2 regions of the Microbacterium croceum genome follow, and region 2 is predicted to be linked to the other one. Evidence: riboswitches for the same ligand, from Rfam matches in the RefSeq annotation. Region 2 holds a riboswitch; the other holds the start of a gene.
What was found. A riboswitch is a leader RNA that binds a small molecule or an ion and turns the genes downstream of it on or off. The one in region 2 is predicted to bind thiamine pyrophosphate.

Region 1: linked by a shared signal. The riboswitch ahead of KZC51_RS00840 (ECF transporter S component) and the one ahead of thiM (hydroxyethylthiazole kinase) in region 2 are both predicted to bind thiamine pyrophosphate.

The regions. Positions count from the first base shown of each region.
Region 1 covers NZ_JAHWXN010000001.1:189,296-194,645, reverse strand. The annotation lists gene KZC51_RS00850 (ABC transporter ATP-binding protein) at 1-1,489, shown strand, start outside; gene KZC51_RS17795 (D-alanyl-D-alanine carboxypeptidase family protein) at 1,681-3,306, opposite strand; TPP riboswitch at 3,388-3,499, shown strand; gene KZC51_RS00840 (ECF transporter S component) at 3,490-4,146, shown strand; gene KZC51_RS00835 (ABC transporter ATP-binding protein) at 4,149-5,350, shown strand, end outside.
Region 2 covers NZ_JAHWXN010000002.1:14,833-20,182, reverse strand. The annotation lists gene pheT (phenylalanine--tRNA ligase subunit beta) at 1-869, shown strand, start outside; gene KZC51_RS14110 (ribonuclease FAU-1 family protein) at 936-1,655, shown strand; gene KZC51_RS14105 (NAD-dependent epimerase/dehydratase family protein) at 1,718-2,689, shown strand; TPP riboswitch at 2,717-2,810, shown strand; gene thiM (hydroxyethylthiazole kinase) at 2,801-3,649, shown strand; gene KZC51_RS14095 (bifunctional hydroxymethylpyrimidine kinase/phosphomethylpyrimidine kinase) at 3,646-5,350, shown strand, end outside.

The sequences.
Region 1 (5,350 bases), on a different contig from region 2:
CGTGATCGGCGTGCTCGTGATGATGTTCTCGATCTCGTGGCAGCTCGCGCTCGTCGCGCTGATCACGCTGCCGCTCATGGGCGTGATCTTCGGCATCATCGGGCCGCGGTCGCAGAAGGCCTTCGGCAGCCAGTGGCGCAAGGTCGGCAGGCTCAACGCCCGCGTCGAGGAGGCTTTCTCCGGCCACGCGCTGGTGAAGGTCTTCGGTCGCGAGAAAGATGCGCTGGCGAAGTTCCAGGACGAGAACGAAGAGCTGTTCCAGGCGAGCTTCAAGGCCCAGTTCCTGTCCGGCATCATCATGCCGGCCATGATGTTCGTCGGAAACCTCAGCTACGTGGGCATCGCGGTGCTCGGTGGGCTGATGGTCGCGAACGGTCAGCTCCGACTCGGCGACGTGCAGGCGTTCATCCAGTACTCGCAGCAGTTCACGCAGCCGCTGTCCGAGCTGGGCGGCATGGCTGCCGTGGTCCAGTCCGGCACCGCGTCGGCTGAGCGGGTCTTCGAGCTGCTCGACGCCGACGAACAGGAGGCCGATGACGTCGATGCCCCCGAGCTGGTGGAGGGCAGGGGCGTGATCGAGTTCCAGAACGTCGCGTTCTCGTACACGCCGGAGCGCCCGCTCATCCGGGACCTGTCGTTCCGGGTGGAGCCGGGTCAGACCGTCGCGATCGTCGGACCGACCGGTGCGGGCAAGACCACGCTGGTCAACCTGATCATGCGGTTCTACGAGCTCAGCGGCGGGCGGATCATGCTCGATGGGCAGGACATCGCCGAGGTGACCCGCGACGAGCTGCGTTCGCGCACCGGCATGGTGCTCCAGGACCCGTGGCTGTTCGCGGGCAGCATCCGCGAGAACATCCGCTACGGCCGCTCGACCGCGACCGATGACGAGGTCCAGGAAGCTGCCACGGCGACCTACGTCGACCGTTTCGTGCACGCTCTCCCCGAGGGGTACGACACCGTGCTCGACGAGGATGCCGCGAACGTGTCGGCCGGTGAGCGCCAGCTGATCACGATCGCACGGGCGTTCGTCGCGAAGCCGTCGATCCTCATCCTCGACGAGGCCACGTCGGCGGTCGACACCCGCACCGAGCTGCTGCTCCAGAAGGCGATGGCTGCTCTGCGCGAGGGGCGCACCTCGTTCGTGATCGCGCACCGGCTGTCGACCATCCGCGACGCCGACCTCATCCTGGTGATGGAGCACGGTGACATCGTCGAGAAGGGCACGCATGACGAGCTCATCGCGGCTCAGGGCGCCTACTGGCGGCTCTACCAGTCGCAGTTCGAGCAGGCCGCGACCGACATCGACGCGGAAGATGCCCTCACCGGATCGACGCCCGTCGTCGTCAGCGGCGAGGCCGACGATGCGACGGCGGCGGCCGTGGTCGGCGCCTCCGTGGGCGCGCAGGTGCCCGCCGCCGAAGTGGCGGCCGCTGAGGCCGTGGTCGAGAAGCCCTCCGCGGATGGCTCGGATCGCAGCAGCGCTTGAGAGCAGTGCCTGACCATGGCACGTGAGCGCGCGTGCCAGACAGAGGGGGCCCGCCTGGAACATCCAGGCGGGCCCCCTCGCGGTCTGCCGGTGGCGCTGGTGAGGTGCGGGTGCTCGCGGGGCCTGCGGGGCCTGCGGGGCCTGCGGGCTCAGCCGCGCGGGCCGCGCGGGCCGCGGTGTGGCCTGCGGAGTCAGTTCCGGGCGGTGTCGAGACCCAGCAACTCGATCGGATGGGTCAGTCGCCACCAGGGGCTCGGGCCCTCGATGTCATCGGCGAGCACCAAGGGCGTGGTGGTCGAGTTGAGCGGTCCCGCCGTGGTGAGGGTACCGATCTGTTCCCCGGCGCCCCACTCCGAGTTCAGCGCGAAGTCAGGAGTAGCCTGCGCCGCTGCGCCGTTCCAGAGGATGACGTCAGCATCGGCATCGGTGATCACATCGATCCTCTCGCCCCACACCGTGCGGACTTCGCCGACGGCGGTGCCCTGAGGGACGGCGGGTGCCTGAGCCTGCAAGGCGGCCTCGGTCTCGGCGAACAGGCTGCGTGTCGCGGCGAGGCGTTGCGCGTCGTCGTCTTGCGTGAGCACGGCGGCGAAGAGATGAACGGTCGTGTCGCCGACGGTGATGTCCTTGGCGGTCAGCAGATTCCATCCGACCAGGGTGCCGGTCTTGATCCCGACCACGCCGGGGTCGACGAGCATCCCGTTCGTGTTCTCGACAGTGCCGGCTCCGGGAAGGTCCACCGACTTCGTCCCGACGATCTGGGCGAAGACCGGGTTCTTCATCGCATACTCACCCAGGGCGACGAGAGCCTCCGGTGTGGAGACGTTGCGTTCGTCGAATCCGGACGGCGTCACGACGGTGATGCCGGAGAGCCCGCGGTCGCGCAGCCAGACCGTCGCGGCCTCGGCGAAAGCCCGATCGGATCCCCAGATCTCCGATGCGAGACGGTCGATGTAGTTGTTCGCTGACCCCAGCAACGTCCCCTGGAGAAGCTGATACTCGGTGAGCACTCCGCCGACCGGGACGTCGAGCGCGGACTGGTCGGACTGCCGGTACGACCAGTAGTCGAGGCTGTCGCGGTAGGTGAAGGAGAACTCCGGGCCTTGCTCCCCCAGAGCCAGCGGCATCCGGTCGAGCACCATCAGGCTGCTGACGACTTTGGTGATGCTGGCGATGCTCACCGGGTCGGCCATCGAGGCCGACGTCGCCATCCCGCCGATTCCCACGGCGGCGCTGCCCTGCGCCGGCCAACTCACTGCTGCTGCCGGGGCTGGCACCGTGGCGAACTCCACGGACTCCACTGTCGGCGCGACCTCGTGCAATGGCCACATCAGAGCGCCTCCCACGTAGGTCGCGAGGAGACCGGCCAGCACGCCCAGCGGTACCAGCAGTCCAGGGCGTGCGATCGCCGGACGGAGCTTCGCCCCGCGCATCAGTGCGACGCCGGGGTCGACGTCGGAGACCTGGTCGAAGGTCGGAGCCGGAGAGCTGCCGGCGACGGTCTCGGCGTCGACCCACGTCAGAGCTGTGGCGTGCGTCTCCTCATCGGCCCACCGCACGGCAGCGGGCCTCAGGGACTCGGGGCTTTCCGCTCCGTCGGCGGGGGAGTCTTCCGCGAGGGGTTCCGGAGGGATCACTGTCTCGTCGTCGCTCTCCACGGCTTCCGCCTCTTCCGGCGCCGCGGTCTCGGGCGCGACTGCCGGGGAATCGGGCGCGACTGCCGGGGTCTCGGGCGCGACTGCCGGGGAATCGTCGCCGGCGGTGGCGTCGCCGGGGGCAGCTGTGTCGGTGGCCTCGGCAGGATCAGAAGCGGTCACTTGCCTAAGCTACCGAATTCATCGACCGATTCGCGGCCGCGCAACCGGGAGACACGGCCCTGCACGACTGGGTAGGATCGGAGACACAACCACGGGAGTCCGGCGAGCCGGGCTGAGAGGGAGCGAATCGCGCTTCGACCGTCGAACCTGATCTGGGTCATGCCAGCGCAGGGAGGAGTTCAGATGAGTACGTCCACGTCCACATCCGCACAGCAGTCATCCGCTGCCTCGAAGGATCTTCGTCGCGCCCCGGTCTGGCGCTGGCGCGTCGTCGACATCGTCGTCGCCGCGGTCCTCGGTGTCGCGATCGGCCTCGTCTTCTGGGGCTGGAACACGATCGGCTACGCCTGGTTCGGCGCGGCCGATGCGCTGACCCCCGGTCTCGGCGGCATCGCCGTCGGCATCTGGCTGCTCGGCGGCGTGGTGGGCGGTCTCGTGATCCGCAAGCCCGGCGCCGCCCTGGTGGTCGAGCTGGTCGCCGCGATCGTGTCGATGTTGATCGGTAACGTCTGGGGCATCTCGACGGTTCTCTCCGGGCTCGTGCAGGGACTGGGCGCGGAGATCATCTTCGCGCTGTTCTTGTACCGCCGTTTCGGCATCGCGGTCGCAGCGCTCGCGGGTGTCGGCGCTGCCGTCGCCGCCTGGGTGTTCGAGCTGTTCTATGGAAGCTCACCGAACATTCTGAAGTCCCTCGAGTTCAACACGATCTACCTGGTCAGCGTCGTGGTGTCGGGTGCGATCCTGGCCGGTGTCGTCGGTTGGTTGCTCGTGCGCGCCCTCGCGGTCACCGGTGCCCTCAGCCGCTTCGCCGCCGGGCGAGAGCACGTGCGCGAGGTCTGAGCGTGACCTTCGCCGCCCCGGCCCGCGTGCAGGCTGCGGGCTGGGGGTGGCGTTACGCCGGGCGCAAGCGGCCGGCGGTCGCCGACGTGAGCTTCACGATCGAGCCGGGCGAGAGGGTGCTGCTGCTCGGTGCCTCCGGCGCGGGCAAGTCCACGCTGCTCGCAGGCCTCGCGGGTGTGCTCGGCGACGACGACGAAGGCGAGCGCACCGGTTCGCTCCGCGTGGATGGCGCCGCGCCCGAGTCCCGTCGAGGACAGGTGGGTCTGGTGCTGCAGGATCCGGATGCCGGGATCGTGCTGTCGAAGGTCGGCGACGACGTGGCATTCGGGTGTGAGAACCTCGGCGTCCCCGCATCCGACATCCCCGTCCGCGTGGCCGAGGCGCTGGACGCCGTCGGGCTCGATGTGCCGCTGCAGCGACCGACCAAGGCGCTGTCGGGCGGACAGAAGCAACGGCTGGTACTGGCCGGCGTGCTGGCGATGCGCCCCGGCCTGCTACTGCTCGACGAGCCGACCGCGAACCTCGACCCCGAGGGTGTGCGCGAGGTGCGCGCGAGTGTGGAACGGGCCGTCTCCGCGAGCGGGGCGACGCTGATCGTGGTGGAGCATCGCACCCCCATCTGGGTCGATCTGATGACGCGGGTCATCGTGCTCGCCGCCGACGGTGGTCTGCTCGCGGACGGTGCGCCCGAGCGGGTGTTCGCCGAGCACGGCGCCGTGCTGGCGGATGCCGGAGTCTGGGTGCCCGACCGGGGCATCGACCTTCCCGTGCTCGAACAGGTGGCAGCATCCGATGTGCTCACGGCATCCGGTCTCGCGGTCGCGCGCGAACCGCGCGTCGTGGTGCAGTCGGGGCTCGAGCTGCACGTGCCGCGTGCCAACGCGACGGTGATCACCGGGCCCAACGGTGCGGGCAAGTCCACGCTGGCGCTGACTCTCGCTGGTCTCATCCCCGAGCAGGCGGGGGAGGTGCGCGCCGCCCCCGAGCTCGCAGGGCGTCGCGGAGTGCGTCCGATCCGCTGGACATCGCGCGAACTGCTCACCCGCATCGGCATGGTGTTCCAGGAGCCGGAGCATCAGTTCCTCGCGCAGACCCTGCGGGATGAGCTCGCGGTCTGTCCGCGCGCGCTCGGCTGGGACCAGACGCGCACCGATGCCGTCGTCGACGAGCTGCTGGAGCGGTTGGGGCTCGCCCCGCTCGCCCT
Region 2 (5,350 bases):
GCATCCGTCTGGCGAACCCGCTCGACGGTCAGGCGCCGTTCCTTCGTCGTTCGCTGGTGCCCGGCCTGCTGCAGACGGCGCATCGCAACATCGCTCGCGGGCTCACGGATCTCGCGATCTTCGAGAGCGGCGCGGTGTTCCTGCCGGAGCCGGGCGTGACCTACGGTACCGACGACGTCCCGCCGCTGGGCGTGCGGCCCTCTGACGAGACCCTCGCCGCGCTGAACGCCTCGATCCCGCCGCAGCACCGCCACCTCGCTCTGCTGCTCGCAGGCAACATCGTGGCACGACAGCCCGGCCGTCCGGCCGAGCCTGCGGGTCTGTCCGAGGCGCTCGACGCCGCACGGGTCATCGCGAGCGCCGCCGGTGTCGAGATCGACGTCGTGCAGTCTCAGCGGGCCGCTCTGCACCCCGGACGCACGGGAACCCTGCAGGTCGACGGCGCCGAGGTCGGCTACGTCGGCGAGCTGCACCCCGTGGTCTCGGACGACGCGGATCTGCCGGGACGCGCGATCGTGCTCGAGCTCGACCTCGACCTGATCCTGTCGCTGGCAGGACGTCGTGTGGTGGCTGAGTCGTTGTCGACCTTCACCGCAGCCACGCAGGACGTATCGCTCACGCTTCCGGTCGATGTGGCTGCCGGTGACGTGCGCACCGCGCTCGCGGAAGGCGCCGGCGCCCTGCTCGAGTCCGTGCGTCTGGTCGACGACTACCGCGGCGAGGGTGTTCCCGCCGGCTCGAAGAGCCTGACGTTCGCCCTGCGCTTCCGCGCCGACGATCGCACGTTGACGGCAGCGGAGGCGACCGAGGCGAAGCTCGCCGGCGTCGCGGTCGCAGCCGAGCGCTTCGGCGCGGCGATCCGGGACTGAGCAGCAGTCGCACGCAGACCAGGGAGTCACACCGACGGCGCAGGGCGGCCGGGGTAGCGTGACGGGATGAGCATCCTCCCGCAGAGCACCCCGGCGGCCGTGCCCGAGGGCGTGCGCCCGTTGGGCGAGGGACCGTTCCTCGCGCCTGGTGCACAGATCGACTGGCACTACCGCAAGCCGGGCTGGCAGCAGGGGGAGCCGTCGACGATCACTCCGATGCGGGTGGTGCGCGACGACGAACGCGGCCTCGTCGCGTGGCTGGCTGCGGGCACCCTCCAGGAGGGCCAGGGCGCGCCGGACGGTCAGCGGGTGCGCAGCGTGCCGCTCGATCGCCGCTGGCTCGAACCGCGCACGCGCATCGTAGAGGAGTGGTGGGGCAACGGCATCCTGCGGATCGCCCCTGCAGGCGCCGCGTGGTCGGTGTGGCTGTTCTGGAGCGACGTGACCGGTCCGGAATGGGAGTTCGCCGGGTGGTACGTGAACCTCGAGAACGCGCACCTGCGCACCGATCACGACACGTACACGTCCGATCACATCCTCGATGTGGAGATCGATGCAGACGGGGGAATCCACCTGAAAGATGAGGACGAGGTCGTCGCCGCGATCGAACAGGGGCGTCTCAGCGCGGAACAGGCCGCGCAGATCGAGCGCCACGCGGATGCGGCCATCGCGTCGTTCCGTGCGGGCGACTGGCCGTTCGACGCCGAATGGCGCGACTGGCGGCCGGATCCGACCTGGACCGTTCCCCGGCTCGCCGGCATCGACGAGCTTCCCACCGCTGAGTGACGATGCCTCTGCTCTGAGCGGAAGAACTTCCCCGCGGCCATGGATGCTGGTGTCATGGGTGCATGACAGACGTGCTGATCCTGGGGGGAACCGGCTGGCTCTCCGGGCGGATCGCCCGCCTCTGGGCGGATGACGGGGCCGCGGTGACCTGCCTGGCCCGTGGCGAACGGCCGGAGCCGCCGGGTGTGACGCTCGTGCGCGGTGACCGTGACCGCTCCGATGCGTACGACCGCCTCGCGCGCGACTGGGATCACGTGGTCGACGTCTCCTCGCGGGCCGATCACGTCGCTGCCGTCGTGGCCGCGCTCGGAGCACGTGCGCGCCGATGGACGTACATCTCGTCGGTGTCTGTCTACGCGGATGACGCGACCCCGGGCGCCGATGAATCCGCCCCGGTGCATGAGGCGGCCGCCCCCGGTGATGAGTACGACTATGCGGCAGAGAAGGTCGCTGCCGAGCAGCAGGTGCGCGCGCTGGGCGACCGGGCGCTGATCGTGCGCCCCGGGTTGATCGTCGGTGACGGCGACCCCAGCGATCGCTTCGGCTACTGGGCGGCGGCGTTCGCGCGGGCCGGGAGCGATCGGGTGCTCCTGCCACCGCTCGAGGGCCGTGCGACGCAGGTGATCGACGTCGACGATCTCGCCGCGTACGTGGTCACAGCATCGTCGGCCGGGGTCAGCGGTGCGGTGAACGCGATCGGCGATCGGCATCCGCTGCGGGATGTGCTCCTCTGCATCCGGAACGCGGCCGGCCACTGTGGTGAGACTGTCGTCGGCGAGGCCGGCTGGCTCGCAGATCACGGCGTCGCGTACTGGGCGGGGGAGAGGTCGCTGCCGCTGTGGCTGCCCGCCGACATGACCGGGTTCATGACGCGATCGAACGCGGCGTTCCATCGGACAGGGGGAGTGCTGCGGCCGATCGACGACACGATCGCCCGCGTGGTCGCCGATGAGATCGCGCGCGGCGTCGACCGCGAGCGGCGCGCGGGTCTCACGCGAGAAGACGAGCGCGCACTGCTGGCCGAGCTCCTCTGAGCGACATCCTCGCTTCGCTAGACTGCGATCAGTGACACGGGGTGCCGCGACCGCGGCTGAGAACAGACCCGTCGAACCTGATCTAGTTCGTACTAGCGAAGGGATGTCGCATTGAGCGATCGTCTGCGTCCATCGTCCGATTCCACCGTCGTGTCCGAGGCGGTGACCCTGCTCGAGCGCGTGCGAGCGACTCCGCCCCTGACGCACTGCATCACGAATGCGGTCGTCACCGGCTTCACCGCGAACGTGCTCCTCGCCACGGGGGCCGCTCCCGCGATGGTCGACATCGTGGGGGAGAGCGGCATGTTCGCCGGTATCGCCTCCGGCATGCTCGTCAATCTCGGCACGCCCACGCCGGAGCAGCGGGCCGCGAGTCGGGAGGCCGCCGAGGGGGCCTCGACCGCGGGTACTCCCTGGGTGCTCGATCCGGTCGCGATCGGCGCGCTGCCGGTGCGCACCGCTCTGGCGCAGGAACTCGTGGCGCTGCGTCCCACCGCCGTCCGCGGCAATGCCTCGGAGATCCTCGCGCTCGCCGGACTCAGCGGCGGCGGTCGTGGCGTGGATGCCACCGACAGCACGGATGACGCCGCTGAGGCGGCCGCCGCACTGGCCGACCGGTACGGCAGCGTGGTCGCCGTCTCCGGTCCGGTCGATCTGCTCACCGACGGGGAGCGCGTGATCCGCATCGCGAACGGCGATCCGCAGCTCACGCTCGTCACCGGTGGGGGCTGTGCGCTCGGCGCCGTGATGGCGGCCTTCCTCGGGGCCGCCCGCGCGACCGGGATCTCCGCGCTCGGCGCTGTCGCGGCCGCCACGCTCGTGTACACGATCGCGGCGGAGCGCGCTGCAGCGGCGTCCGGCGGCCCGGGCAGCTTCGCCGTCGCTCTGCTCGATGCCCTTGCCGGCCTGCAGCCGGAGCACCTGGTGGCCGCGGCCCGCATCGAGGAGAGCAGCCGATGAACGCGGACCTGTCGCTCTACCTTGTCACCGACGCCGCCTTGTGCGGCGAACGCGGTGTGATCGAGACCGTCCGCCAGGCGGTCGACGGGGGCGTGCGCATCGTGCAGCTCCGCGAGAAGCATGCGTCGGACCGTGAGGTCGTGGAGCAGCTGCTCGCGCTCTCAGCCGCGATCGACGGTCGCGCGCTGCTCGTGGTGAACGACCGCCTCGACGCGGCGGTGGCGGCGCGGGCTCAGGGAGGCAGAGTCGACGGCGTGCACCTCGGGCAGGGTGATGCCTCGGTGCTGCGGGCGCGCCAGGAGCTGGGCCCCGATGCCCTGATCGGGCTCACGGCGAACGCCCCGGAGCACCTCGACGCGGTCCGCGCGCTCCCGGTCGGCACGATCGACTATCTCGGCGTCGGAGTCATCCGTCCGACGCTCACCAAACCGGACCACCCGCCGGCCCTCGGCATCCAGGGGTTCCGGGAGTTCGCGGAGGCCAGCCCCCTGCCCTGCGTCGCGATCGGCGGCGTCGGGATCGATGACATCGAACCGCTGCGTGCGGCGGGGGCGGTCGGGATCGCGGTCGTGTCGGCGCTGTGCGCGGCCGAGGCTCCGGCTGCCGCGGCGAGGGAGTTCCGTCGGCGCTGGCAGGCGGCCTCGGTGCCCCGCGTGCTCACGATCGCCGGCAGCGATCCCTCCGGCGGCGCCGGCATCCAGGCCGATCTCAAGTCCATCGCCGCGAACGGCGGATACGGCATGGCGGCGATCGCGGCTCTGACTGCGCAGAACACCAGGGGAGTGCGCGCGATCCACGTGCCACCGTCCGACTTCCTGCAGCAGCAGCTCGACGCCTTGTCGGATGACATCGCGATCGACGCGGTCAAGATCGGCATGCTCGCCGATGCCGACGTCGTGCGCACCGTGACCGCGTGGCTGGACGTGGTCCGTCCCCCGATCGTCGTTGTCGATCCGGTCATGGTCGCCACCAGCGGGGATCGGCTCCTGGACACCGCGGCGGAATCGGCGCTGCGGGAGCTTCTCGTACGTGCCCACGTGATCACGCCGAACCTCGCCGAACTCGCGGTGCTCGTGGGGCGGGAGATCGTCGACTGGGCGGATGCGCTCGCCGCCGCCGATGCGTTCTCCGCGCAGATCGGGGCGGCGGTGCTCGTCAAGGGCGGACACCTCGACGCCGAGGAGGCGCCGGATGCCCTCATCGACGCGGCAGCAGGCGTCCGGCAGCATTTCGCCGGTGCGCGCATCGACACCATGAACACGCACGGCACCGGATGCTCGCTGTCCTCCGCGATCGCCACCCTGCTCGCGCGGGGACTGGATTCCGTTGCGGCCGTCGCGCACGCACGCTCCTGGTTGCGGGAGTCGCTCCGTGAGAGCAGCGCGCTCGCGGTGGGTGGGGGACACGGACCCGTCCACCACTTCGCAGGACTGTGGAACCGCGGAGGACTCACGACCCGCCCGGCGGCTGCGGACGTGGCCGCCGAGTGGTGGGACGGCATCGCGGGGATCAGGGCCGAGATCGACGCGCTGCCGTTCATCCGCGCGCTCGCCGACGGCACACTGCAACGGGAGCCGTTCGTCTTCTACCTCTCCCAGGATGCGCTCTACCTGCGCGAGTACGCCCGCGTGCTGGCGGAGGCCGCTCGACTGGCCCCGAGCTCGGCGGAGCAGGCGTTCTGGGCGCAGTCCGCTCAGGGCT